DNA from 3 places in the Halomonas sp. 113 genome. Region 1 is predicted to be linked to each of the others. Evidence: predicted binding sites of a transcription regulator. Region 1 holds the regulator's gene; each other region holds the start of a gene.
What was found. The regulator FNR, encoded in region 1, switches genes on or off when oxygen is low (the NO sensors DNR and NnrR bind a similar motif). The targets are predictions, from matches to a motif close to TTGATNTANATCAA.

Region 1 (9,686 bases):
GCGTTATCGCCGTATGGCGATAACGCATCAGGAAGGAGTATGACTTAGTGGTCTATCGCCATGCCAGCACCTTTCGGATAGCGAACGCTTTCCACCAGATCCTGAATTTCCTGCGGCGGTGCAGCTGTCACTCTGGAAACCGCAAAGGCAACGGCGAAGTTGATCATCGCGCCTACGGCACCGAAGGAGAGCGGCGAGATGCCAAAGATCCAGTTATCCGGCGTGTTTGCCAGCATATTGGTATCCGGCACGAAGAACCAGCCCAGGTAGGTAAAGATGTAAAGCAGGGTGCAAATCAAGCCCGCCAGCATACCGGCGACCGCTCCTGAGCTGTTCATCCGCGTGGAGAAGATACCCATCATCAGCGCGGGGAACAGTGATGCACCGGCGATACCAAAGGCTAATGCCACCGTTTGTGCTGCAAACCCCGGCGGATTAAGCCCCAGGTAAGTGGCCAACAGGATGGCACCACCCATGGAGATTCGCGCTGCCAACATCTCGCCTTTCTCGGTGATCTTGGGATTGATCATGGTCTTGATCAAGTCGTGGCTGATCGCCGACGAGATCGCCAGCAGCAAGCCTGCAGCTGTCGAGAGTGCTGCGGCGATACCACCCGCTGCAATCAAACCAATAACCCAGCCGGGAAGATTGGCAATTTCCGGGTTGGCGAGTACCAGTATGTCATTATTGACGGTTAGCTCGTTGCCTTCCCAGCCACGATCAGAGTAGTCGGCAGCATCATTATACATTTGGATACGGCCGTCATTGTTGAGATCGTTGAAGGTGATAAGGCCTGTTTCTTCCCATGTACGAACCCAATCAGGGCGTTCTTCGTACAGAATCGGGTTTTGCGCAGCCTCTTCGTAGTTTTCAACCTGCCCCGCCATCTCTGGGTACACAGTGGTCGCCAGATTCAGACGTGCCATTGAACCGACCGCAGGAGCCGTGAGGTAAAGCAGGGCAATGAACACCAGCGCCCAGCCAGCAGACCAGCGAGCATCGGCTACTTTCGGGACGGTGAAGAAGCGAATGATAACGTGGGGTAGACCGGCAGTACCGACCATCAGCGACAGGGTAAACAGCACCATGTTGAGTTTGTTGTCCACATCGGCGGTGTAGTCGCGGAAGCCAAGTGCGCTAACCACGTCATCCAATTTAGCCAGCAGCGGAATGCCGGATTCAGTATGCGTGCTGAACATACCGAACATCGGAATCGGGTTGCCGGTTAGTTGGAAGGCAATAAACACCGCAGGAATGGTGTAAGCGATGATTAGCACGATGTACTGGGCTACCTGGGTATAGGTAATGCCTTTCATACCACCAAATACGGCGTAGAGGAAAACGATCAGCGCGGCTAACCAAATACCCCAGGTGTTGCTGACTTCAAGGAAGCGAGAGAACGCTACGCCCGCACCGGTCATTTGACCGATAACGTATGTAACCGACGCCACAATCAAGCAGACGATAGCCACTAAGCGAGCGGTGTTGCTGTAGAAGCGGTCGCCGATAAAGTCAGGCACGGTGAACTTACCAAACTTACGCAGGTAAGGTGCTAGCAGCATCGCGAGGATAACGTAGCCACCAGTCCAGCCCATCAGGAAAGTAGAGTTGGCGTAGCCGCCTGAGGCTAGCAGGCCCGCCATGGAAATGAACGATGCAGCTGACATCCAGTCCGCTGCGGTGGCCATGCCATTGGTGATCGGGTGAACCCCGCCCCCCGCGACATAGAAGTCTTTCGTTGAGCCGGCGCGCGCCCAAATCGCAATGCCTATATACAAGGCAAAAGAGGCGCCGACGAACAGTAAGTTAATTGCAAACTGGCTCATACCGGCTTACTCCCCAAGGCCAAATTTTTGATCGAGCTTGTTCATCTTCCAGGCATAGAAGAAGATCAGCACGATAAACGTTAGGATTGAGCCCTGTTGTGCAAACCAGAAGCCAAGATCGGTACCGCCAACCGGAATACCGGCGAGCAGCGGGCGAAAAAGGATAGCGCATCCGTAAGAAACAAATGCCCAAACAGCCAGGCATCCGAAAATTAAGCGGACGTTTGCTTTCCAGTATTCAGCAGCGTTGGTTTTGTCATCTGCCATTGTGTTGCTCTCCACTTGTGATTTTTAAGGTTGGGAAAGTTCACGAGGAATAGCGTGTGACCCATCAGGGCAATCGCACGTCTAAAGCCACCCTATCGATAGGAGTGGTGAGTCAGCTTCTGTTAGCACATCACCTTATTATTCGATATGAAATGTCGAGTTAGTTAGTGACGTGCGATTACCCTGCATGACTCATTGTTAATACTGGGCAATAAACGTCAAAAAATAAATCCCAGACTTTGGTATCAATAAACGACGAATTGGCTTTTGGTAAGATGCATGTTATTGAAAATACGAGTTTTTAGAGGCTGTTTAAGCGAATTTTGTAGGCGTTTGAAGAGCTATAGGACGATAGTCTAGTGAGCAAATAAAAGCAGTTATTGGCTACTTTAAATACATGTCCTGGGTTTTGCCGGAAGCACGGTTAGTAAGTGTCGATACTTTGGTCGTGTATCAAAAGTCGCTTCGACTTTAGCGTGATAGCTAAAGGTATAACAACGTTCTACTTGCTACTTGGGAAGTGAATCCTTTATACCCGTACAGCCACCTTCATATAATAATCGATAAACGTTTTTGAAGCGCTGGAGTAGGTCAGTTTATGTGGGTCAGTATCGAATCACGATGTTTATTTGTTATTTCTTATGTCTGCTTGCTCGCCATTAGGCAAAAAACGGTTAGTCGCAGTCTCGTTTAATGAGGTCATACGCCATGGTCGATGTGGATCTATCCCAACTGCCGTTTACGCTCCTTGACGATGAGGGGCGTGACCACATTCGTCGTGGCATTGACCTGGCCTATTTTGATCGTGACGAAATCATTTTAGAGACTGGCCAAGCGGGTGAGTTCGTTTATCTGATCCATAAAGGCGAAGTGGCGGAAATCGATCCTACATTGCCCTCATCTACCGCGCGTATTGGTCACTACACGGCAGGGGACCTGTTTGGCGCGATCAGTATTCTCAACGGTAAAAGCCGCTACCGCTTTAAGGCTGAACAGGAGTGCCTGTGTTACCTAATGCCTAAAGCACTGTTTCAGCAGCTGTGTCGCCACTATCCTGATTTCAGCAGTTTTTTTCGCCAATCGCTGACCCATAAGGCGCGCCTGATGACCGAAAAGCGCGCCGAAGGTGGCGTCACCATGTCAGGCTTTATGCTGGCCAAGGTAAGCGAGTGCATGCGTGCGCCACTGCTGATGGCAGCGACGACCGATATCGCTAGCGCTGTAAAACAGCTCAACGAAAGTCACGCCGACAGCCTGCTGGTGTCGACCCAGGACGACACCCTCGGCATGGTGACCAAAACCGATCTGCTCAACGCCTTAGTGCTAAAGGGCAGCGCGGTAACATCATCGGTGGATAAGATCGCCCATTTTAACTTGGTGACCGTCGCACCGGATCAGTACTTATTTGAAGTATTGGTGCTGATGACCCGCCATAAAGTGGCGCGGGTGGTAGTGATGGAGCAAAACGTCTTGAAAGGCGTTGTAGAGCTCACCGACGTGCTTAGCTACTTCTCAAGCCGCAGCTATGTGGTGAGCCTGCAGATCGAGCAGGCGACCAACTTAGAGGCGCTTTCGGCTGCCAGTCAGCGCACCCCGGAGCTGGTCAAAGCGCTGATGGCCCAGGGCGTTAAGCTGCGCTTTGCGATGGATCTGCTTGCGGCACTAAACGGCCGTATTATTAGCAAGGCCTGGGAGTTCACTGTCGATAAGCGCTATCACGAGCAGAGCTGCATGATGGTGATGGGCAGCGAAGGGCGCGGTGAGCAGATTCTAAAAACGGATCAGGATAACGGCTTGATTCTTGCCGATGAAACCCAGTGGCCTGATCTTGCCAGCCATATGCAAACGCTCACCGATACCCTGATTCAGCTTGGTTACCCGCCGTGCCCCGGCAACATTATGGTGTCTAACCCCGAGTGGGTGGCCACGGTATCCCAATGGAAAGGTAATATTGCCAAGTGGGCCAGGGAGCGTGATGGCGATAGCCTGATGAAGCTGGCCATTATGCTCGATGCTCATGGCGTGGCGGGCAACCCGAGCTTGCTTGAGAGCGTGCGCGATGAGCTGTTTGAACGCTGCTCGGGCGATGAGCTGCTGCTTTCCTATTTTGCCCGCACGGCGCTGCGCTTTTCGACGCCGCTGACGCTGTTTGGTTCGCTGAAAAAGCCTCAGCACGGTATCGATATCAAGAAAGGCGGTATTTTCCCTATCGTGCACGGTGTCCGCACCATGGCGCTTGAGCGGCGCATCAAAGCCACCTCGACGTTTGATCGCTTGGATGCCCTGGTTACTGACGGCCGGTTGGATCGCCGTTTTGCCGATGACCTGGGCGAAGCGTTGGCGCTCTTTTCTGAGCTGCGCCTCAAGCAGCAGCTAAGTACGCTGGAAACTTCTGCGGATGCGAAAGAAACTAACGCCCAAAGCAGCAGACGCGCTAACCGTGTCGTGGTGCAGAACCTCTCTTCCCTGGAGCGCGACCTGCTGCGCGAAGCGATGCATATTGTCAAAGACTTTAAGCAGCGGCTTTCCCACCGTTACCATTTGGAGTATTCGTGAGCGGAATGCGGCTGTTAGATCGACATGTGACGCTATTTAGCGGCTCGCTGCGCACCTTGTTAAGGCGTGAAAGTGACCGGCGTCGTTGTGCAGACTCCCCCTATGCCTGGCTGTTTCAGCCCTATATGGGCGAAGAGCTGGTGGCACTCGCCTGCACCGCAACGCCCACGCAATCATCACCTGTGATCAGCGTGGCGGCAGTGGTGCTGAGCCATCAGCAGGTGCATACCAGCCGCGCTTTTGTGATCACCCTTGGCAGCGCGAAGCAGCCCGCGAGCGCAACGCTGCGCCGTCATCACTTGCTGTGCGAGGCGGGGGAGATACTGCTACCAAACAGTGATAACTTGAGCGCGCTAGTAGAATTTATCGGCAATCGGCCCATCGTTGGCTGGCAGTTAGAGAAGCGCATTGGAGCATTGAATGCACTGCTCAGTAAGCGGCTGAATTTTGCCCTGCCCAACGCCCAGGTCGATGTGGCAAAACTGCATCAGCGCCAACTGCGCCGTTTGCACCCGGAGGTCGAAGCGCCCAGCAGCTTCGCCCAGGCGTTGGCATGCTGGCAAGTACCCGTCATGGGCAAGCAGAGTGTGCTTGGAGAGGCCACCGCCAGCGCACTGCTGTATATGCGCCTGCAGCGTATTATGGCGCAGGCTGCTTAGGGAGGAGCGACGAGTAGTTGGGTCAAGGCGAAGAGTGTTGTTAGAATAGCGCCCAATTATTTATTTGTAGCGCCTCTTCTCTTCACCATACCCTCGGCAGTGCTTATACCATGCAATCTCTTGATCACTTTGATCCTGCTCACCTTGATACGGTTGGAGCCACCCCAGCTAACGCTGAGCACGACCAGCCTGAGCTGGCTGATGCGAAGCAGAAGCGTGAATTTAACAAGCTGCAAAAGCGTCTGCGCCGAGAAGTGGGCAATGCGATCATTGATTACCAAATGATCAATGAAGGTGATCGCGTAATGGTCTGCCTCTCCGGTGGAAAGGACAGCTACACGATGCTGGAGATTTTGCGCAATTTGCAGCGCAATGCGCCGGTCAATTTTTCGCTGGTAGCGGTCAATCTGGATCAAAAACAGCCGGGTTTTCCCGAGCACGTATTGCCTGCGTATCTGGATAAGCAGGGCGTGGAGTACCACATTGTCGAGCGCGATACTTACTCGGTGGTAAAAGAGAAAACCCCGGAAGGTAAAACTACCTGCGCGCTTTGTTCACGGCTGCGGCGCGGCTCGTTGTATGGCTTTGCCGAAGAGATTGGCGCCAATAAGATAGCCCTGGGCCATCACCGGGAAGATATTCTCGAAACGCTGTTTCTCAATATGTTCTTTGGCGGCAACCTGAAAGCGATGCCGCCAAAGCTGCTATCCGATGATGGGAAGAATATCGTTATTCGGCCGTTGGCCTACTGCAAAGAAGCGGATATTGCTGAGTTTTCGCGGCTGATGGAGTTCCCAATCATTCCCTGCAACCTGTGCGGCTCCCAGCCTAATATGCAGCGTCAGGTGGTCAAAGAGATGCTCGCCGAGTGGGACAAAAAGTTTCCCGGCCGCCTGGAGAGCATGTTCAAGGCTGTCACCAACATTTCCCCTTCCCAGTTGGCTGACCGCAGCCTGTTCGATTTTGAAGGCCTTGAGGCCAAGCAAGCAGAGCTACTGGCGGGGCGTATCCAAGCCTTTAACGTCAGCTAGCTGTTTGTTCTTCCTCTTCGGCGAGGGTAATCAAGCGCGGCATATCGAGAATGTTGACCTCTCGCCCGGAAACCGCCACCACGCTTTGTTGCTGAAAGCGGCTTAAAATGCGGCTGACGGTTTCCACCGCTAAGCCCAGGTAGTTGCCAATATCGGCCCTCGGCATTGAGAGGCGAAAGCTGTAGGGCGAGTAGCCCCGGCGACGAAAACGATCCGAAAGGGTAATCAAAAAGGTGGCCAGCCGTTGATCGGCGGTTTTGCGCGAGAGTAGGCGCATCATGCGTCGGTCATCGCGTAACTCTTTGCTCATGCTCCGATACAGCTGGCCACGTAGCTCAGGGATCTCTTCTGAGAGCAAATCCAGGCGGTCAAAAGGAATCTCGCAGACCGTGGTCGTTTCCAGGGCGATAACGCTACCGGGGTAATGCTCTTCGTCAATGCCATCCAACCCCACCAATTCACTAGGCAGGTAGAAATTGGTTAGCTGCTCGCTGCCGTTACCTTCGGCGGTGACCTGTTTCAAACTGCCCGAACGGACTGCGTAAACGCTGGTAAAGGTGTCGCCCTGACGAAACAGCGGCTCGCCTTTTTTGAGTGGTGCACGGCGACGAATAATAGCGTCGAACTGCCCCATATCGTCCAGCTCAAGGGCAAGCGGCAAGCACAGAGAACTCAAGCTGCAGGTTTGGCAGCGAGTTTCGTGGAGTAGTGAGCGACGACGGCTCATGGGTTCCAACATGCGTTGCTCCTTGAGTGGGTCACACTTATCAATTAGAAAATCCTTACTTATTATAGTCGCTTTAGCATGCCTGCAATAAGGTGATTAAACAATCTTAGAATACCGTTGTCCCGTTTGCCCGGAAAGGTGGGTATCAAACGCCATCGCTATATGGCGAATCAGCAGCCGCCCCATCGGCGTGGCGTTAAGCTGATCACCGCTGCGGGTCAGCAGGCCATCCTGTTCGGCGCTCTGCAGGCGCTCGAGCGCTGGCGCAAAGTAGCGGGGGGCATCGATGTTCCAGCGTTGACTAACGGCGGCCAGGTCAATGCCCATATCGCACATCAGCCGCTCAATCACATCCCGGCGGATCAGGTCGTCATCACTTAAGCGTATGCCACGCACGGTGGCAAGCTGCCCCTGATCCAGCGCCGCTTCGTAGCGGGCCAGATCGCTAGGATTCTGCGCATAGACGTCATCAATACGGGAAATCGCCGATACGCCAAGCCCGATTAAGTCGCACTGAGCATGGCTGGAGTAGCCCTGGAAGTTGCGCTGCAGCGAGCCTTCGCGCTGGGCAATAGCCAGGCTATCGTCAGGGCGGGCAAAGTGATCCATACCGATATGCACATAGCCAGCTGCGGTGAGCATTTCGATGGTGGTGCGCAGAATCGCTAGCTTCTCTTCTCCGCCTGGCAAGTCATCGACATTAATGCGCCGCTGCGGGGCAAAACGCTCGGGCATATGCGCGTAATTAAACACAGAAAGGCGCGCCGGGTTGAGCTCGATCACCTGGCGTAGGGTGTTGGCAAAGCTCTTTTCAGTCTGAAATGGCAAGCCATAAATTAGGTCGAGATTGAGCGAGCGAAAGCCCAGGCGATGCGCCTCCTCCATCAGCGTTTCGGTAAGTACCCGAGGCTGGATACGATTAATCGCTTTTTGCACCAGTGGACTTAAATCCTGAACGCCCAAGCTGATGCGATTAAAGCCGAGGGATTCGAGATGGCGCAGCGTAAACACATCCGCTTCGCGAGGATCTATTTCAATCGCGTAATCGCGATCAGCAGACGACGAAAGACCAAAACGGGCGTCCAGGCGATCAATCAGGTCACCCATCTGATTCAAGCTGAGAAAGGTTGGCGTGCCCCCGCCCCAATGCAACTGCTCCACCGGTCGTGATGTATCCAAATGGCGTGCGGTCAGCACCATCTCGCGGTCAAGCCGGGCTATATAGGGCTCGGCAAGGGCAGTGTTTTTGGTAGCGATTTTATTACACGCGCAGTAGAAGCAGATCTTGCGGCAGAAGGGCACATGAACGTACAGCGAGAGCGGACGCTTACTGGCATTGCTACGCTCCAGCGCCTGGGTCAGGTCGCCAGGGGTAAATTGGTCGTGAAACGATAGCGCTGTTGGGTAGGAGGTGTAGCGTGGGCCGTTGGTGTCGTAGCGACGCAGTAACGCTTCGTCCCACACCGGCTGCATAGGGGCTGCGGCAGCAGCGGGTGCAAGAGGCAAGGCAGCAGGGGTATGAACGGGCATGAAGGGGCGCTCCGACGTTAGGATATGCCGCTAGCCTAACCCGTGGTGAGGAGGTAAATGTTGAGCCACGTCATGCTATTAGAGGTTGTGTACCGAAAGTGTCCACAGTTGCCACAGCGCAAAAGCGATAATTGTCAGCGCTGCCACGCTGCGGGTCGCGGGGTGACGTATCAAATGGCTGAGCTGGCGGGCAGCCAGGCCAGTGGCAAGCAGCGCAGGTAGGGTGCCAAGCCCAAAGGCGCCCATGAGTAGAGCGCCCTGAAGCGGGTCGGCAATCGCTAAGCTCCAGGCCAACATGGAGTAGACCAACCCGCAGGGGAGCCAGCCCCAGAGCGCTCCCAGGGCGAAGGCTTGGGGAATATGCACTACGGGCATCAAGCGACGCCCCACGGGTTCGATAAAGCGCCATAGTCGCCGGCCAACGGCCTCCACTTTGAGCAGCCCTTTCCACCAGTTGGCGATATACAGTGCCATTAAGATCAGCATCAGCGCGGCAAATATCTGCAGCAGCAGGCGTGCCGTAGCAGAAAGGGAAAACAGCGTGCCTAGCAGTGCCACCAGCGTGCCTGCGCTCATATAGCTAACAATGCGGCCTGTGTTGTAGCTGAGCAGCAGGCCTCCCATGCGCGCCGGATGACGCATGCTGGGGGGAACTGCAAAGGTGAGCGCGCTCATAATGCCGCCACACATACCAATGCAGTGGGCGCCGCCCATCAAGCCAAACACAAACGCCGCCATTAGCGGCGGCAGATCAAGCCCCGTTGGATTCATGGCCGAGGCTCTTGGTCGTCGGGTGTGTCTGCCGCTGATGGTTCGGAAGATTTTTGCTTTGCCTGCTGATGCTGGCGGCGCTGCTCAGGGCTAAGATCGTTTTCATCCTCATCAAATAGAATGCGGTGCGCTGGGCCTTCTAGGTCATCGAACTGATCATTTTTCACCGCCCAGAAAAACGCCCAGACGGCGAGGCCCAGCAAAATCAGGGAAAGCGGGATCAGCAGATAAAGAATCGTCATGCGGCCACCGGTGTTGAAGTGTCTAGCGTTGGCGCGGGCTGAGGTCGCCAGCGCGACAGTCGCAGGGCATTACCCAC
Region 2 (9,686 bases), 3.8 Mb from region 1:
CGGTTTCGAAGGCGGTCAGATGCCTTTGCAGCGTCGTTTGCCGAAATTCGGCTTTACGTCTGCAAAATCTCTGGTCTCTGAAGAAGTACGCCTGGCTGAGCTTGCTAAAGTTGCCGGTGGCGAAGTCACCCTGGCATCTTTGAAAGAAGCCAACGTGCTAAAGGACTCTACGCTACACGCGAAGATCATCCTTTCTGGCGAACTGAAAACGGCGGTTACCGTTCGCGGAATCAAGGTCACCAAAGGTGCCCGTGAAGCGATCGAAGCCGCTGGCGGCAAGGTAGAGGACTAAATGGCCAAGTCAGGAAAAATGCCGGCGATGGGCAGCGGTCTGAGTGAACTGTGGGCGCGTTTGCGCTTCGTGCTCCTCGCCATCGTGGTGTACCGTATTGGTGCCCACATTCCCGTTCCCGGTATCAATCCTGACCAGCTTGCTGCCTTGTTTAGGGAGCAACAGGGCACCATTCTGGGCATGTTTAACATGTTCTCGGGTGGCGCCCTGGAGCGCATGAGTGTTCTCGCCCTGGGTATAATGCCCTATATATCGGCGTCGATTATCATGCAGCTCATGACTGCGGTCTCCCCTCATCTTGAGCAGCTCAAGAAAGAGGGTGAGGCTGGCCGCCGCAAGATTAGCCAGTACACCCGCTACGGCACGGTGATACTGGCGTTTGTCCAGGCTACCGGCATGTCCGTCGGTCTGGCTAGCCAAGGCATCGCGTACAGTGCTGACTTCAGCTTCTATTTCACCGCCGTGATTACGTTTGTATCGGGCGCGGTGTTTATGATGTGGCTAGGTGAGCAGATTACCGAGAAGGGCATCGGCAACGGTATTTCGCTGCTGATCTTCGCCGGTATTGTCGCTGGACTGCCCAGTGCCGTGGGCCAAGCCTTCGAGCTTGCCCGTAATGAAGGGGCCTGGAATGTTCTGCCGCTGTTAGCGCTGTCAGTGTTAGGTATTGCGACTGTCGCCTTTGTGGTTTTCATTGAGCGCGGCCAACGCCGTCTCAAAGTTAATTACCCTCGGCGACAAGTGGGCAATAAGATGTATGCAGGGCAAAGTAGCTACCTGCCTTTGAAGGTCAACATGGCCGGTGTTATTCCGGCGATTTTTGCCTCCAGTATCCTGCTTTTCCCGGCCTCTATTGGTCAGTGGGTAGGTGCCGGTGAAGGTATGGAGTGGTTGCAGCGTGCATCTCAGGCATTAGGCCCAGGTCAACCGCTTTACATCTTGCTTTTCGCGGCGGCAGTGGTATTCTTCTGCTTCTTTTACACAGCGCTGGTCTTCAACCCCAAGGATGTGGCTGACAATCTTAAAAAGTCAGGCGCTTTCCTGCCGGGCATTCGCCCCGGCGAGCAGACCGCTCGCTATATCGACAAGGTCATGACACGTTTGACCCTGTTCGGTGCCTTGTATATCACTGCGGTTTCCTTGATGCCCCAGTTCTTGATTGTGGCGTGGAACGTGCCGTTTTTCTTCGGCGGTACCTCGTTGTTAATCGTAGTCGTGGTCATCATGGACTTCATGGCCCAGGTGCAGTCGCATCTCATGTCGCATCAGTATGACTCAGTGATGAAGAAGTCCAACCTGAAAGGCTACGGTAGCGGCGGTATCATGCGCTGAGGCGCCGTCCACCCCTATTTAGTTAGAGAGGGCGCGCCGCGAGCCGGTTTTTGGAGAAAGATCGATGAAAGTTCGAGCTTCCGTAAAGAAAATGTGCCGTAACTGCAAGATCATTCGTCGCAATGGCGCTGTCCGCGTCATCTGCAGCGAGCCACGGCACAAACAACGCCAGGGTTAATAGCCTGGGTTGTATTAAGCGGGTGCCAGCATACCCCTTGCCTTAGGGCAAATGATGGGGTATGCTGTTGCGCCTTTTGTAGATGAATAAACGAGCAAGCCGCTCAAATTTCGGAGTAAGCTGATGGCCCGTATTGCAGGCGTCAATATCCCGGACAACAAGCATGCGGCGATCTCGCTGACCTATATCTTCGGGATTGGCCGTACCCGTGCTGAGCACATCTGTGCTGCAGCCGGTATCGCGCCTACTGCCAAGATCCAGGATCTGTCTTCTGAAGAAGTCGACACCCTGCGTTCTGAAGTTGGCAAGTACACCGTAGAAGGCGACCTTCGTCGTGATGTCACGCTTAACATTAAGCGTCTCATGGACTTAGGCTGCTACCGTGGTCTGCGTCATCGTCGTAGTCTTCCGCTGCGTGGTCAGCGGACTAAGACTAACGCGCGCACCCGTAAGGGCCCGCGTAAGCCGATCCGCAAATAACACGCACGTTCTGGCGTAAAGACAGGAATAGACATCAACATGGCTAACCCGCGTAGTAACCGTAAAAAGGTTAAAAAGCAGGTAGTGGATGCGATTGCGCATATCCATGCCTCTTTTAACAACACGATCGTGACGATCACAGACCGCCAGGGCAACGCTCTTTCTTGGGCGACTGCCGGTGGTTCGGGTTTTCGTGGTTCTCGCAAGAGCACCCCGTTCGCTGCTCAAGTGGCAAGCGAACGTGCAGCAACTGCTGCAGCCGAGTATGGTGTGAAAAACGTAGATGTACTGGTTAAAGGCCCAGGTCCCGGTCGTGAATCCGCCGTGCGCGCACTGAATGCCGCCGGCTTCCGCGTGCAAAGCATCGTAGACGCGACGCCCATTCCCCATAATGGCTGCCGTCCGCCTAAGAAACGCCGCGTTTAAGGAGACAGATTCATGGCTCGTTATATTGGACCGAAGTGCAAACTGTCTCGTCGTGAAGGCACCGACCTCTTTTTGAAGAGTGGTGTTACTCCCTTCGAGAAAAAGTGTAAATCCGAGCAGATCCCGGGTGTACACGGCCAGCGTCGTCAGCGTCTTTCAGACTACGGCTTGCAGCTTCGCGAGAAGCAAAAAGTACGTCGCATGTATGGCGTACTCGAAAAACAGTTCCGTAACTACTACAAAGAAGCCGCTCGCCTGAAAGGTGCGACCGGTGAAGTATTGTTGCAGTTGCTCGAATCCCGACTGGATAATGTCGTCTACCGCATGGGCTTCGGCTCGACTCGCTCTGAAGCGCGTCAGCTGGTCAGCCACAAAGCGATTTCCGTGAACGGCCGCACCGTTAACGTTGCTTCCTATCAAGTGAAGCCGGGTGACGTTGTTTCCATTCGCGAAAAGGCGAAAAACCAAGCACGTATTCAAAGCGCGTTGTCCATTGCGGCCAACCGTGGCGATATCGCTTGGATCGAAATCGACGCCAAGAAGATGGAAGGCACTTTCAAGGCTCTGCCTGAACGCGGTGACCTGTCTGCCGACATCAACGAAAACCTGATCGTCGAGCTGTACTCCAAGTAAGCAGTTTTCTGTTTCTTGTCAATCTGGTGCCGGTTTAAAGCCCGCACCAGATCTTACCGAGTACCAAGTATCCGTTTGGCAGCCTGAAAGGTGTTCATATGCAGCGTTCAGTGACAGAGTTTCTCCGTCCTCGCGACATCAAGGTCGAAGAAATCAGCGCACATCACGCCAAAATCGTGCTCGAACCGTTCGAGCGTGGCTTTGGTCACACCCTGGGGAATGCACTACGTCGCATTCTGCTTTCGTCCATGCCCGGCTGTGCCGTGGTAGAGGCTGAAATCGCCGGCGTCGAGCATGAATACAGTGCGCTTGAAGGGGTGCAGGAAGATGTCATTGAAATCCTCCTGAACTTGAAAGATGTTGCGATCAAGATGCACAGCCGCGATGAGGCGGTGCTCACGCTGAACAAGCAGGGCCCAGCCGTCGTCACCGCTGGCGACATTGCGCTTGATCATAGCGTCGAAATCGTCAACCCGGACCACGTCATTGCTCATGTCAATGAAGGTGCCGAGCTGAAAATTCAGCTTAAGGTAGCGCTGGGTCGTGGCTACGAACCGGCTGACGCGCGCGGCTCTGATGAAGAGTCACGTGCCATTGGCCGCCTGCAGCTGGATGCCACCTTCAGCCCTGTCCGCCGTGTTTCCTACTCGGTTGAGGCCGCTCGTGTCGAGCAGCGCACCGACCTCGATAAGCTAATTATCGATCTGGAAACCGACGGTACCCTGGATCCGGAAGAGGCTATCCGTCGCAGTGCGACCATCCTGCAAGAGCAGCTGGCCGCCTTCGTCGACCTGGAAGCTGATAAAGAACAGGAAGTCGAAGAGGAAGAGGATCATGTCGATCCAATTCTATTGCGCCCCGTAGACGATCTTGAGTTGACCGTTCGTAGCGCGAACTGCCTAAAAGCCGAGAATATTTACTACATCGGTGATCTTATCCAGCGCACAGAAGTTGAGCTGTTGAAGACACCGAACCTCGGTAAAAAGTCTTTGAATGAAATCAAAGATGTATTGGCGGCTCGCGGCTTGTCCCTTGGCATGCGGTTGGAAAATTGGCCACCGGCAAGCCTGAAGGACGACAAAGCCTCCGCGTGAGCGTCGACTTGAGTCCCAGTTTGGTAAGGAATTACAACCATGCGTCATCGTAAGAGTGGTCGTCATCTGAATCGCACCAGCTCGCATCGTCAGGCCATGTTCAAGAACATGTCTGTCTCGCTGGTCGAACATGAAGTCATTAAGACAACCCTGCCGAAAGCCAAGGAGCTGCGTCGCGTAATCGAGCCGCTGATCACCTTGTCTAAGCAGGATAGCGTTGCAAACCGTCGTTTGGCGTTTGCCCGCACGCGCTCTAAAGAAGCCGTCGGCAAACTGTTCAACGAATTGGGTCCGCGTTATGCCGAGCGTCCGGGCGGTTACGTCCGTATTCTCAAGTGCGGTTTCCGCACCGGCGACAACGCGCCTATGGCGTTCGTTGAACTAGTTGACCGTCCGGTTGTTGAAGAAGCCGCTGCAGAAGAGTAATCCTCTGCGCCAGGCCTCTTTGGTAGCGAATGAAAACCGACCCTCAGTGGTCGGTTTTTTTATGGGCGCATTTATCTTCTGTTTTCTACACTTAACGGCGTCTATTCTTCGTACTAATACCCTATACTCGGCCTATTATTAAATTGAGTAAGCGTCGCGTGCCGCTTGGGCAAGCCTTGTGTTGTAGCTTGAGTGTGGCATGGTAGTTAAGCAGCGGCAGGTTGGTTAAACAGCGATTCGAACTAGCGCATTGATAACAAGCAAGGGGCAGGTATGTATGCGAGGATAAAAAGCGCTGCCGGGGGAGCGTCGGCGATAGGGTTTTTGAGTATGCTAATGCTGCTCATACTTGCGATGGTCACTACTGCGCATGCCGACAACCCGCGCTATGCGGGTATTGTCGTTGATCTGGACAATGGCGAAGTGCTTTACGCCGAGAATATTGACGATCAGCGCTATCCTGCGTCGCTTACCAAAATGATGACGCTCTATCTAACCTTTGAAGCGTTAGAAGAGGGTACGCTGCGCTTGGACCAACCCTTGCCGGTTTCCCATTACGCTGCCGCCAAGCCTGCTGTCAAACTGTGGCTGGCGGCGGGCAGCTCAATTCCGGTGGATACCGCTATTCGCGCACTCGCGGTTCGCTCTGCCAATGATGTTGCCGCAGTGGTTGCCGAAGCCCTGGGCGGCAGCGAAGCCCACTTTGCGCAAATGATGACCACCAAGGCACGCGAGCTTGGCATGCATGCCACCACCTTTCGCAATGCCTCTGGCTTGCCGGATGACGGCCAAATCACCACCGCGCGGGATATGCTCACGCTTTCGGTACGCGTGATGCAGGACTTCCCCCAGTACTACCATTACTTCGGCCTGCAAGAGTTTACCTATCGCGGCACCCGGCACACCAGCCACAATCGATTGGTGCGTGACTACCCAGGTGCCGATGGCCTAAAAACGGGGTTCATTCGCGCCTCTGGCTTTAACGTGGCCACTACCGCAGTGCGCGGTGATCGGCGGCTGGTGGGCGTCGTCATGGGTGGTTTTTCATCCCAGTCCCGGGATACCCATATGGCCAATCTGCTGGATCGTAGCTTCTTGCGTGCGTCCCTACGCGACCAGCAAAGCTGGATGGGCGACACCAGCTTCTCGCGGGAATTTATGGCCTTTGCACCCCCTGCTCAGCCGGTGGCACCACAGCAGCCAGCGCCACGCCAACCCCTGCTGGCGGTGGTCGAAACGTCAACATTGTCACCATCGAGTAACTCTACCCCCTCAACGCCGGTTGTCGATCTTGAAGAACAGCTAGCCGATATCGTCACCATTCAGCGCCCAACGCCGGCAAGCGAAGATCCACAGCCCGACCCACTTCAAGCGTTCATTGAGCGTGAACGCAAGATGGCCTCTGTCAATGAAACGGGCGGCGGCTGGGGGGTGCAAGTGGGTGCTTTCAGTCGTGAAGCCCAGGCACGGCAATTGGCGCAGCAGGCGGCTCAGCGGATTGCACAGACTTTAGGCGGACGCATTGCTGTAGACACGGTAGAGGGCCAAAACCCGGTTTATCGCGCCCGGCTAATGGCATTGGACGAGCAGCGCGCTCGCCAAGCGTGCCGTGAGCTGCACTCCCAAGGTATGGACTGTATGGTCGTTAACGCCAGCTTGTAAGGGGGTGGGCCGTCATCACCCCGCCAATGGTTAATTGGCGGGGTTTTTCTTTTTTGGCACTTTGTATTGACCAGTGAACAGGGAGATCGCGGTGACAACCTCGCTGAAAGGCATACTCTGCATGTGTTTGGGCGTTCTTTTCCTCGCCCTAGGCGACGCTGTTTCCAAGTGGTTAGGTGAAGTGCACTCGCCACTGCAGATTATTTTCTTCCGTGCCTTGATATCGCTACCGCTGATTGCGCTGCTTGCCCATTTTGCCGGTGGGTTACGCAAGCTGCGTACGAAACGGCCGGGCGTCCATTTGCTGCGCGGATTGATTTATACCGCCACCATGGTCTGTTTCGTATGGGGGCTAACGCTGCTCCCCCTGGCGGAGGCCACGGCGATTGCCTTTGTGGCGCCGCTGTTTGTGACCCTGCTTTCGGTGCCATTGTTGGGTGAGCGCATTGATCCACCGGTGCTGATCGCATCCTTGGTGGGGTTTGCGGGGGTGCTGATCGTGGTGCGGCCCAACGGCGATGCGTTTCAGATGGGCGCGCTGGTATTGGTGGGGGCGGCGCTATTCTATGCGCTGATGATGATTACCGCCCGGCGCTACGGCGCCCGCGAACACCTCTGGGCAATGCTGTTTTACATGACCTGTGTGCCGCTGGTGGTGACCGCGCTAACGCTGCCATGGGTGTGGCAGACACCCCAGCCGTGGCACTGGGTAGGCTTTTTCGCCTCCGGAATATTGGGCGTTGCGGCCACCGCTTTTATCACCTTGGCCTTCCGGTTTGCCCCTGCGGCCATCGCCGCGCCGTTTGATTACACCGCTATGCTCTGGGCGGTACTGCTGGGCTGGTGGTTCTGGGGCGAAATGCCGGATCTCTGGGTCTGGGTAGGCAGTGCCTTGATAATGGGCAGCGGGTTAGCGGTGGCGTATCACGACCGTAGGACAACCCTTAAACGTCGTCCTACCGCTTAACTGACGTCACTCTACCGCCACTTTTTGATCTAGGTCACGGAAGCGGTGAGCTTGCCAAAACGGCGGGTTTGGGCTGGTTATAATCCTGGCCTTTCATCGCAGTCCGCTGCGAGCCATCGTCCTGATCACGGTGACTGTCTATGCAAGCCCCCGAACGACTGAAGCAAGCTCCCGAGCTCCTTTCCCCTGCGGGCACCTTCAAGAACATGCGTTACGCCTTTGCCTATGGGGCCGATGCGGTCTACGCAGGGCAGCCGCGCTATTCTCTCAGGGTGCGCAACAACGATTTTAAAATTGATAACTTACATCGTGGTATCGAGTATACCCATGCCCGAGGCAAGCAGTTTTACGTTGCCTCCAACATTGCCCCTCACAACAGCAAACTGAAAACCTACCTTCAGGATATGGCGCCGGTGATCGAGGCAGGGCCCGATGCGCTGATTATGTCGGATCCCGGTTTGATTATGATGGTTCGTGACCGCTGGCCGGATCAACCTATCCACCTCTCAGTGCAATCGAACGTCGTCAACTGGGCTGCCGCCCAATTCTGGCAGCGGCAGGGTATCAGCCGCATCATTTTGTCTAGGGAGCTATCACTGGAAGAGATCGGCGAAATACGCGAACAGTGCCCAGGCTTAGAGATCGAAACCTTTGTTCACGGCGCACTGTGTATCGCCTATTCAGGGCGTTGCCTGCTGTCGGGTTATTTCAATCATCGCGACCCTAATCAAGGCACCTGCACCAACGCGTGTCGCTGGAAATACAACACCATAGCGGCAACCCACGATGACACGGGCAACTTAATAGCCGCCCAAGGAAGTGGTAGCGCTGCGGCCGGCAGCCCAGATGAGCTTTCGGCGCTGATTGAAGACGTTTCCCGCCCTGGCAAGCTGATGCCTGTGCATGAAGATGAACACGGCACCTACATCATGAACTCCAAGGATCTTCGCGCGGTGCAGCACGTGGCTCGGCTGACGCAAATGGGCGTGGCGTCACTAAAGATTGAAGGACGCACCAAGTCCCATTACTACGTCGCGCGTACAGCGCAAGTTTATCGACAAGCCATTGATGACGCCGTCGCTGGACGCCCCTTTAACAAACGGCTAATGGATGAACTTGAGAACCTGGCGAATAGAGGGTACACCGAGGGCTTCTATCAACGCCATGTGCACGGTGAGTTCCAAAGCTATGAGCAGGGGAACTCGATCGGCGTTCACCAACAGTTCGTCGGTGAAGTGTTGGGTTTCGATCCGGCTCGTGGCAGGTTGGAAGTCGAGGTTAAAAACCGCTTTGAAGTAGGGGATGGCATGGAGCTTATGCTGCCAGGTGGCAATCACCGCTTCGTGCTCAAGCATATCGAGAACTTAGGAGGTGAAGCGCAGAGCGCAGCACCTGGTTCTGGGCATCGCGTGCGAATCCCCGTTCCCAAGGTCAGCATTACCCCTGAACAGCTTGAGTTTGCGCTGTTAATGCGTGATCTCAAGCCTTTCAGAGCAGCACAATCTGAATCGTTAGGGGTAGCGATCAGCTAAACGCATAAACGTCCATCGCAAGCACACCGTGCTCTACGCTGTGGTGCAGCTGTTTTGCGTCGCCTCCTGCCCCCATGGCCACCAGCAATGGCTGAAAGTGTTCAGGGGTCGGGTGGTTCTCCTGCGCATAGGGTGCGCGCTCCCAGCTAAGCAGCGCTTCACGATCATTGGCGATAAGGCGTTCGCTTACCCAAGTGGCAAATTCATCTACCCAGGCGGGCACAGGGCTCTCCTGGGGCATGATTTCATACAGGTTATGGGTCAGGCTGCCCGAGCCGATCACCAAAATCCCCTCTTCCCGCAGAGCCGACAGGCGCTCGCCCAGCGTGGCCAGCTCCGCATTGCTCCAGCGCACCGGAAGTGACAGCGAGACAACCGGCACATTGGCGTCAGGAAACATCAGTGAAAGAGGCACCCAGGCGCCGTGATCCAGGCCGCGCTCTACCCGCTCGGCGCCCAGTAACACGGCCAGCCGTTCAGCCAGTTTCGGCTCACCCGGGGCAGGATACTGGCACTCGAAAAGCGCCTGTGGGAAGCCGCCAAAGTCGTGAATGGTCTCTGGTTTGGCGCTGGTGCTGACCTTAAGCGCCAGGCTCTCCCAGTGCGCTGAGACCACTACCACCGCCTTGGGCGCAAGCTGCCTGCCCAGTTCACGTAGAAAGGC
Region 3 (9,686 bases), 120 kb from region 1:
AAATCGTGGGCCGGGGGATCAACATAGACCACCAGCAGGCGTGACAGCCAGTAGCGCAGCGCCGTCATGCGCAGCATGGTGGGCCACAGTTCCCGTTCATCCGCCGTTAACGGCCGGCGCGCCAGGTAGGCGCTCAACAGCGTATTGTAGCGCTCAGCGTTGAGAGTGCCATCGTCGTTGGAGGCCCAGTCGTTGATCACAATCGCCAGATCAAACAGGAGATCCCCAGTGCAGCCATTATAAAAGTCGATAATACCGCCAAGCTGGTCACCCTCAAACAGGGTGTTGTCACGAAACAGATCACCGTGCAGGGCGCCTTGGGGCAGCTCACCGTGTCGCATAAAGGCGCTCTCGAAATCGTCGACTTCATCCTTCATCAACGTTTGATCCGCGGGGCTTAGGTAACTCAATACTTTATGGTGCATCACCTGCAGCCAGTTGAGATCCCGCGGGTTGGGGCGGTGGCCGGGGAAACGCTTTGACACCACGTGCAGGTGACCCAAAGTATCGCCTAAGGCATGGCACTGGGCTACATTGGGCGCCTCGGGATGGCGGCCAGGCAGGCGCGGGAATAGCAACGCCGGCTTGCCCTCCAGGCTATGCAGCGCGATACCTTCGCGGTCATGAATGGTGCCGGGCACCGGTAAGCGGTGCTCGTCCAAATAGTCCAGCAGTTCGACAAAGAACGGCAGTTCTGCGTGTTCGCCCTGTTCGAACAGGGTTAATACCAGTTCGCGGCGGTCGGTAGTCACAAAAAAAGTCGAATTTTCGGTGCCGTTCGCGACTCCCTTAAGGGAAACAAAACTGCCCACATCAAATTTTTCTAAAAACGCGGCGACCTGTGCGTCGCTAAGCGGAGTAAATACAGCCATGAGAGTCTCGCCCAGGTTGCTAAGCCCATTATTGTAGCGGCTTGGTCGCTCAGTTGGCAGCGTTGTTGTGATAAGAGAGTCGAGTTTGGCTCTACAGGCTGCCTGTGCAACGCGTATCATGTGAGGCACTCTTATTGGCAATTCTTTTTAAGCAATCCTATCTAACAATGGAACTTGGTTATGGCTCGCGCTCCGATCGTCCTCGTCGATGGCTCTTCCTATCTGTACCGTGCCTTTCATGCGCTGCCGCCGCTAACGACCTCCAATGGTCAGCCAACGGGCGCGGTGAAAGGCGTGTTAAACATGCTCAAACGGCTGATTAAGGATTACCCCGAAAGCCCCATGGCGGTGGTGTTTGACGCGCCGGGCAAAACCTTCCGCGATGAGCTGTACAGCGACTATAAAGCGCACCGCCCGCCGATGCCCGATGACCTACGCAGCCAGATCGCTCCGCTGCACGCCTGCGTGAAGGCGCTGGGCCTGCCGCTGCTTTGCGTTGACGGCGTAGAGGCGGACGATGTGATTGGCACCCTGGCCCATCACGCCACCCAGGCGGGCCGCGATGCAGTGATCTCCACCGGCGATAAGGATATGGCGCAACTGGTTAATGCCCATATTACTCTGGTGAACACCATGAAGGATGAAACCCTGGATGAGGCGGGCGTAGAAGAAAAATTCGGCCTGCCGCCCGCATTGATTATCGATTTTCTCGCTCTGATGGGTGACAAGGTCGATAACATTCCCGGTGTGCCCGGCGTAGGTGAGAAGACCGCCATTGGGCTGCTGCAAGGCATGGGCGGTGGGCTGGAGACCATTTATGGCGACTTAGAGCGAGTGAAAACGCTCACTTTCCGGGGCGCCAAAACTCTGCCCAAGAAGCTTGAAGAGCATCGCGATCAGGCGTTTCTCTCCTATCAGCTGGCCACCATTAAAGTCGACTGCGAGTTGCCGGTGGGCTTGGATGATTTGGATATTGCCCATCCGGATCGCGAAGCGCTGGTCACCCTGTATAAAGAGATGGAATTCCGCCAGTGGCTGGGCGAGCTGCTGGAAGGCAAAGACGAAGGCGTGGATGACGTTAAAGGCGGCGAGCCTGCGCCCGTAAGCGCTGAAGAAGGTGGTAGCGAGTCCGAGGGGGAGAGCACTTCTGTGCAAGCCTCTGTTCGTGAAGATCAGGTCATCCTCGAACAGGCAGACTTCGAGCGCTGGCTGGATCGGCTGCAAAACGCCGAGCGCTTCTGTTTCGATCTGGAAACCACCAGCCTTAATTACATGGATGCGGAAATTGTTGGCGTTGGCTTGTCGCTGGAAGTGGGTGAGGCGGCCTATATTCCGCTTGCCCACGACTACCTGGATGCGCCTAAGCAGCTTGACCGTAAAACGGTGCTGGCGGCGCTAAAACCGCTGCTGGAAGACCCGACAAAAACCAAGATTGGCCAAAACCTCAAGTACGACATTTCCGTGTTGGCCAACTATGCGATTTCCGTGGCAGGCCCTTTTGCTGACACCATGCTGGCCTCCTATGTGCTCAATTCCACCGCCACCCGGCACGATATGGATTCGCTGGCGCTCAAGTATTTGGGTGAAAAGACCATCTCCTTTGAAGAGATTGCCGGTAAGGGCGCCAAGCAGTTGACCTTTAACCAGATTGCCCTGGAGCAAGCGGCGCCATACGCCTGCGAAGATGTCGATATCACCCTGCGGCTGCAGCAAGCGCTGCGTCCCCAGGTCGAGAGCGAAGGGCGTCTGGCGGAGGTGCTGGATAATATTGAGCTGCCGCTGATCAAAGTGCTCTCGCGCATCGAGCGAAACGGTGTCGCCGTGGATGCTGAGCTACTGCACAAACAGAGCCAACAGTTAGAGCAGCGCATTGGCGAATTAGAACGAGAGGCGTTTGAACTGGCCGGGCGCGAATTTAATCTCGGTTCACCCAAGCAGTTAGGGCAGATTCTATTTGAAGAGCAGAAAATTCCGGTGCTCAAGAAAACCCCTAAAGGCGCACCTTCTACCGCGGAAGGTGTGCTGGAAGAGTTGGCGCTGGATTACCCGCTGCCCAAGGTGATTATGCAGCACCGGGGGCTGGCCAAGCTGAAGTCCACCTACACCGATAAGCTACCGCGTCTGCTCAATAAAGCCACTGGCCGGGTACACACCAGCTATCATCAGGCGGTCACTGCGACCGGGCGACTGTCGTCGTCGGATCCCAACTTACAAAACATTCCCATCCGTACCGAAGAGGGGCGCAAAATTCGTCAGGCATTTATTGCCCGCCCTGGCTACCGTATTGTCGCCGCCGATTACTCGCAAATTGAGCTGCGCATTATGGCGCATTTATCTGAAGATAAAGGGCTGCTGGAAGCGTTTGCCGAAGGGCGTGATATTCACACCGCCACGGCGGCAGAAGTCTTCGGCACCTCTCTTGAGAAGGTCTCTGGCGATCAGCGCCGCAGCGCCAAAGCGATTAACTTCGGCTTGATCTACGGCATGAGTGCCTGGGGGTTGTCGCGTCAGTTGCATATCGAGCGCAACCAGGCGCAAACCTACATTGATCGTTACTTTGACCGCTATCCCGGCGTGGCCCGCTATATGGAGCGTATTCGCTCCCAGGCAGCTGAAGATGGCTTTGTCGAAACCGTGCTGGGTCGGCGGCTCTACCTACCGGAAATTCAGTCGCAAAACCGCAACCGTCGCCAAGGCGCTGAGCGCACCGCGATTAACGCGCCGATGCAGGGCACTGCCGCCGATATTATCAAGCAGGCGATGATCAATGTGGATGCGTGGCTAGCGGAAGGCGAGTTCGATGCGCTGATGGTGATGCAGGTGCACGATGAACTGGTGTTTGAAGTCGCCGAGAAGCAGGTCGAGGCCTTTATCGAGCAGGTACAAAAGCGTATGCAGGGCGCAGCTGAGCTAAAAGTACCGCTGATTGTAGAAGCGGAGAGCGGTGCCAATTGGGATGAAGCGCACTAATGCCTACTACCAACACCGCAAGCCTCGTTCGTTTACGCCTGCGTCTCTGAATGAGGAAGGGGGTGGATGGCATATTGTCGCAACAGTGCAATGCTTAAGTAAGGAATTGATCAAGATCAAATTGTTGGCTCGGGTGGAGGAATAGCCTATACACATCGCTTTGCCTGGGTTAGCACCTGTCTGTGGTTTCCCGGTGGGGCGAAAGGTGTGTTTAAGCTATCCATCGGGAGTCACTCATGGACATTGTTGAATTATCCAGGTTGCAGTTCGCCTTTACGGCGATGGTGCATTTCCTGTTTGTACCCTTAACGCTAGGGCTGTCGATACTTCTGGCGATCATGGAGTCGGTCTATGTCATGACCGGTAAAACCATTTATCGTCAGATGACCAAATTCTGGGGCAAGCTGTTTGGTATTAACTTTGCGTTAGGGGTAACGACCGGTATCGCCATGGAGTTCCAGTTCGGCACTAACTGGTCGTACTACTCTCACTATGTCGGCGATATTTTCGGAGCGCCCCTGGCGATAGAAGCCTTGATGGCGTTCTTCCTTGAGTCGACGCTGGTCGGGCTATTCTTCTTCGGCTGGGATCGCCTGTCAAAAGAGAAGCACCTGGCGGTTACCTGGCTCATGGCCTTGGCGACCAATATGTCAGCCCTGTGGATTCTGGTAGCCAATGGCTGGATGCAGCACCCCGTAGGGTCGGAGCTCAACCTAGCCACCATGCGTATGGAGTTGGTCAGCTTTGCAGAGGTACTGCTCAACCCCGTCGCCCAAGTCAAATTTGTGCATACCGTGTCAGCGGGGTACGTCACCGGGGCGATTTTCGTGTTGGCGATTTCAAGCTGGTACCTGCTCAAGGGGCGTGAGATTGCCTTTGCGCGGCGCAGCTTTGCGATTGCTTCTGCCTTCGGGTTGGCCAGCGCGCTATCGGTCATTGTACTGGGCGATGAGTCTGGCTATGAGCTGGGGGATGTGCAGAAGGTCAAGCTGGCCGCCATCGAAGCAGAGTGGCAAACCCATCCCGCACCTGCGGCTTTCACGCTATTTGGGCTCCCCAACGAGGCGGAACAGCACACCGACTTTGCCATCCGCATACCTGGTGTGATGGGCTTGATCGCCACGCGCTCGCTGAATACCGAAGTGATGGGTATTCGAGAGCTTAAGGAAGAGCACCGCGAGCGCATCGTCAATGGCCAGGAGGCCTACGCTCTCATGCAGCGCCTGCGCAGTGATGAAGAGCGCGAAGGGGATATGGCTCGGTTCGAGGAAGTGCGCAGCGATCTTGGTTATGGGCTACTGCTCAGTGCCTATAGCGACGATGTAGCCAATGCGACCACAGCCGAAATTGATCAAGCCGTTGAAGCGTCGATTCCCAAGGTTTGGCCGCTTTTCTGGTCTTTTCGGGCCATGGTCGCCGCGGGCTTTAGCATGCTGTTGCTGTTTGCGCTGGCCTTCTGGCATAGCGTACGTCGTCAGCCAGAGAAGTCCCGGTGGCTACTTCGCTTCGCGCTGTTCAGCCTACCGCTGCCTTGGATTGCCTGTGAGGCGGGCTGGTTCGTGGCCGAATATGGGCGTCAGCCGTGGGCAATCGGCGAGATACTGCCGGTTCACTTGGCCATTTCCAGCCTGACGGCCGAGCAGGTGCTGTTTACCCTGATTTCTATTGGCGTCCTCTACACCATCTTCGTCATCATCGAAATGTGGCTGATGCAGCACTTTGCCCGCAAAGGGCCCTCCGGTAGCGGTTATCTGGATGATGACGCTGAGTCTGACTATCCAATTTCAACCCCAGCACGGGAGGCATGATGATGGACTACGAAACCCTTAGGTTTGTCTGGTGGGTGCTGATCGGCGTGCTATTGGTGGGCTTCGCGGTCACCGATGGTTTTGATATGGGCGTTGCCGCCTTGCTCAACGTTGTCGGGCGCGGCGATGAGGAGCGCCGGGTGATGATCAACTCCATGGCGCCTCATTGGGACGGTAATCAGGTCTGGCTGGTCACCGCAGGGGGCGCACTGTTTGCCGCTTGGCCTCCAGTTTACGCAACGGCCTTCAACGGCTTCTATCTCGCCTTGATGCTGACACTGTTCGCGCTTTTTCTTCGCCCCCTGGCGTTCGATTATCGCTCCAAGTTGGCAAATCCCACATGGCGCCGTCGTTGGGATTGGGGTTTGACGATCGGCTCCGCCGTTCCCGCGCTGATCTTTGGTGTCGCTTTTGGCAATCTCTTGCAAGGCGTTCCCTTCCAGTTCGATGACTATCTGCGCCTGGAGTATCAGGGCGGCTTGCTGGGCCTATTGAACCCCTTTGCGCTATTGGCCGGGCTGTTGAGCCTGATGATGTTCGTCACCCACGGAGCGGCTTGGTTGCAGCTTAAAACCGAGGGCGAACTGCGCAGCCGTAGTGCGGCCATCGGCAGCCTGACAGCACTGATATGCGCGGCACTGTTCGTACTGGGTGGGGTGTGGCTGCTCCTGGGCGTTGATGGCTACCAAGTGACTAGCGTAATCGACACCCAGGGGTACAACGATACCACCGGTAAAATCGTGGCGGTCAGTGCTGGCGGCTGGATGACCAACTACAGCCGCTTCCCGCTGTTGTGGTTACTGCCAGTACTGGGCGTCTTAGGTTTTGTGCTCTGCGCGCTGACCATGAAGCTGGGACGCCATGCGCTGGCATTTACCAGTTCGGCTGTCGCCATGGCCATGGTGGTGGTCACAACGGGCGTTACGATGTTTCCCTTCGTGATGCCGTCGTCGCTGAACCCCAACCATAGCCTGACCATGTGGGATGCCACGGCGAGCGAGTTGACGCTCAAGATCATGTTTGTGGTGGTGTGTATCTTCGTGCCGTTGGTGCTGCTGTATACCGCCTGGAGTTACTGGGTCATGCGCGGACGCCTGAACGAGCAATTTATTCGTGATAACGACAAAGCGCTTTACTGAGGAGGGTGTCGTATGTGGTATTTCGCCTGGATTTTGGGTGTCACGCTGGCGGCTGCCGTCAGCATTCTTAACGCCATGTGGCTTGAAGTGAATGGCTATGAAGGCGAATCCGAGCATGAGCGGAGCGACTGAAGCCAATGACCCGCGGCATCGGCTGAACCGCTGCCTTGCCCAACAACGCTGGTGGTTGCGGGGCGCCACGCTGCTAGCGATGATCGGCGTGGTATTGCTGATTGCCCAGAGTTGGCTGTTGGCCACTATTTTTCACCATTGGTTACTGCTTTGGCAGGGTAGGGAGTCGCCGGGCCATCCGACGGTTTGGCTAGCAGGGCTGGCCATTAGCATGGTGCTACGCCCTTTTCTCCACGCTGGCCGGGAGTGGCTGTCTCGTCAGGCCAGCCTGCGTGCTCGTGACGCCTTACGCAGCCAGTTATTAACGCAGCTTGGCCACCTTGGGCCGGTTAGGCGCCAATTTGGCAGTGATGGCGCCTTGGCCACTCAGGTGCTGGAGCAGGTGGATGCCTTGGACGGCTACGTTAGCCGCTATCGGGTACAGAGCTTGCTGGCGGTGCTAGTGCCCTGCCTGATAGCGGCGGTGGTAGCGCTGCACAGCCCCTTGGCCGCGGGATTGATGCTAATGACCGCGCCGTTGGTGCCATTGTTTATGATCCTGGTGGGACGTGCGGCTGCGGGTGCCAGTCAGCAGCAGTTCGTCGCCCTGGCGCGTATGGGGGGCCGCTTCCTCGACCTGGTTCGTGGGATGGCGACGCTACAGCGCATGGGAGCAACTGACCAAGCAGAGACCAAGGTCGCCCAGGCGAGTGACGCCTACCGTGGACGTACTATGCGGGTGCTTAGACTTGCCTTTCTATCCAGCGCGGTGCTGGAGTTTTTTGCCGCGCTGGCGATTGCCTTGGTGGCGCTTTATCTCGGCTTAGGGCTGCTTGGCCTTTTGCCCTGGGCGAAAGCGGAGGTGCCGGTACCCTATCAGGGGGCGCTGTTTATTTTACTGCTGGCGCCCGAGTTCTATGCGCCGCTTCGCCAATTGGGCACTGACTATCATGCCCGGGCGGAAGCAATCGGTGCCATGCAGGCGCTGATGCCTCTGCTGGAAGCTGACACTTGGCAGCCTCAAGAGGCACCGCTACCCCCGGTAGCGAGAAACGTCGAGTCTTTCACCGTGGAGTGTAGCGAGCTGAGTGTTCGGGGTGAAGGCGGTCGGCTTCGTCTGGCGCCGCTTAACCTCACGCTGGCTGCGGGCGAAAGGGTGTTGGTGCAGGGCGAAAGCGGAGTGGGCAAGTCGAGCCTTTTGCATGCGTTGTTGGGATTTAGCGCTTACCAGGGCAGCCTGAAGGCGAAGGGTTGCGAACTTGCCCGGTGGTCCCGCGCCACCTGGCAACGCCAGCTTGGCTACCTTAGTCAGCAACCACCGATCCAGTCCGGCAGCATTGCAGATAACCTGCGTTTGGCGGCCCCGGATAAAACAGATCAAGAGCTTATTGAGGTTCTGACCCTGGTTGGCCTGTGGCCGATTCTGCTTCGCGGTAATGGGCTTGCCACGCAGCTGGGCGAGCGCGGACAGGGGCTATCCGGTGGCCAGCTGCAACGTTTGGGATTGGCGCAGTTGCTGCTTCGCGATGCAGCGCTATGGCTATTCGATGAGCCCACGGCCCACCTTGATCCGGATGCCGCCTGGCAACTCAATGCATTGATCGGAAAGCTTAGCCGTGGGCGTAGCGTGCTTATCGTCAGTCACGAGTCGGCGGGGCTGGAGTGGGTCGATCGGCAAATTGAGCTGTCATCGAAAGAGGTCATGACATGCTGCGATTAAACAAGACCCCCTCTGTAGAAAAACCTCCCACTATCCGGCTGCGTGATTTGCTGTTGCTTCGGCGTGGCGGCTGGTCGCTGGCGTTCTTGCTAGGCGCCGCCACGCTGCTGGCTGTGATTGGCTTGCTGGCTATCTCGGGTTGGTTTATTACCGCGGCGGCGGTTGCCGGTACGATGACGGCGACCGCCTTCGGTTTCGACTATTTTCGCCCCGCAGCGCTGATTCGTCTGTGCGCCATTGTACGCACGGCCGGGCGCTACGGTGAACGCCTAGCGTCCCATGATGCCGCGCTAGGATTGCTGAAGGATCTGCGTTGTCGATTGTTCATGGCATTGGGGAAAAAGCCATTATTGCAGGCGGCTTCCAGTCCTTCTCACCACGGTACGGCCAACGCTATGCATCGCCTTGTGACCGATATAGACCAGCTTGATCAGGTGGTATTGCGGGCGCTCCTGCCCTGGGGCTGGGCCGGGCTAATGGTGGTGGTTGTCATGGCAGGACTTTACTGGCTGAGTGGCACCCTGATGTGGGCTGCTTTGCCGGGAGTGCTGTTAGCCTGGCTGGGGTTGCCGTTACTGGCGTTATGGCGTGGTATTGATCAGGCACGCCAGAGGGCCGAACTTGCTGAGCGTCGTCGGGTGGCACTGATTGAGCCCTTGGCAGCCATTACCTCATTAGTGCTGTGGGGGCGATGGCCAGAGATGGCCCAACGAGTGAAAAAATGGGACGCCGACTACTTGGCGCATCAGGAGGGCCAGCAACTGCTTGCCAGCCTGACCACCGCGTTGCAGCAGGTGGCGCTGGGAGCTGCCATCGTTAGTGTGCTATGGCAGGCAGAAGCGCTGTTAGCGGCCAGCCATTTGACGGTGCCAATGCTGTTAGCCGCCGTCTTGGCGATCCTGGCATTAGGGGAAATATTGGCACCACTGACCCATAGTTTTCTTGCCTTGGGCGCGAGCCTTGCCGCACGGAATCGCCTCAATGCCCTGTCGGAAGGGACGCCGAGGGCGCAAGCCGCTATTGAGGAGGTTGAAATCACACCGCCCAGCTGGCAGCTAAATGTCAG

Region 2: the regulator FNR is predicted to act here: its motif matches at 7,515-7,528, upstream of trhP (prephenate-dependent tRNA uridine(34) hydroxylase TrhP).
Region 3: the regulator FNR is predicted to act here: its motif matches at 3,949-3,962, upstream of YERSI8AC_RS19015 (cytochrome ubiquinol oxidase subunit I).

Annotation. Positions count from the first base shown of each region.
Region 1 covers NZ_LR881453.1:3,894,477-3,904,162, reverse strand. Annotated here, with positions in the region: gene YERSI8AC_RS18480 (sodium:solute symporter family protein) at 45-1,826, opposite strand; gene YERSI8AC_RS18475 (DUF4212 domain-containing protein) at 1,833-2,093, opposite strand; gene YERSI8AC_RS18470 (DUF294 nucleotidyltransferase-like domain-containing protein) at 2,802-4,649, shown strand; gene YERSI8AC_RS18465 (DNA polymerase III subunit epsilon) at 4,655-5,308, shown strand; gene ttcA (tRNA 2-thiocytidine(32) synthetase TtcA) at 5,419-6,339, shown strand; gene fnr (fumarate/nitrate reduction transcriptional regulator Fnr) at 6,332-7,078, opposite strand; gene hemN (oxygen-independent coproporphyrinogen III oxidase) at 7,163-8,596, opposite strand; gene YERSI8AC_RS18445 (sulfite exporter TauE/SafE family protein) at 8,675-9,367, opposite strand; gene ccoS (cbb3-type cytochrome oxidase assembly protein CcoS) at 9,364-9,609, opposite strand; gene YERSI8AC_RS18435 (heavy metal translocating P-type ATPase) at 9,606-9,686, opposite strand, start outside.
Region 2 covers NZ_LR881453.1:138,746-148,431, forward strand. Annotated here, with positions in the region: gene rplO (50S ribosomal protein L15) at 1-292, shown strand, start outside; gene secY (preprotein translocase subunit SecY) at 293-1,624, shown strand; gene rpmJ (50S ribosomal protein L36) at 1,689-1,802, shown strand; gene rpsM (30S ribosomal protein S13) at 1,926-2,282, shown strand; gene rpsK (30S ribosomal protein S11) at 2,322-2,708, shown strand; gene rpsD (30S ribosomal protein S4) at 2,721-3,341, shown strand; gene YERSI8AC_RS00830 (DNA-directed RNA polymerase subunit alpha) at 3,440-4,435, shown strand; gene rplQ (50S ribosomal protein L17) at 4,475-4,861, shown strand; gene YERSI8AC_RS00840 (D-alanyl-D-alanine carboxypeptidase family protein) at 5,192-6,523, shown strand; gene YERSI8AC_RS00845 (DMT family transporter) at 6,615-7,490, shown strand; gene trhP (prephenate-dependent tRNA uridine(34) hydroxylase TrhP) at 7,631-9,022, shown strand; gene YERSI8AC_RS00855 (DODA-type extradiol aromatic ring-opening family dioxygenase) at 9,015-9,686, opposite strand, start outside.
Region 3 covers NZ_LR881453.1:4,014,560-4,024,245, reverse strand. Annotated here, with positions in the region: gene YERSI8AC_RS19025 (homoserine kinase) at 1-872, opposite strand, end outside; gene polA (DNA polymerase I) at 1,053-3,842, shown strand; gene YERSI8AC_RS19015 (cytochrome ubiquinol oxidase subunit I) at 4,079-5,650, shown strand; gene cydB (cytochrome d ubiquinol oxidase subunit II) at 5,647-6,789, shown strand; gene cydX (cytochrome bd-I oxidase subunit CydX) at 6,802-6,921, shown strand; gene cydD (thiol reductant ABC exporter subunit CydD) at 6,905-8,620, shown strand; gene cydC (thiol reductant ABC exporter subunit CydC) at 8,608-9,686, shown strand, end outside.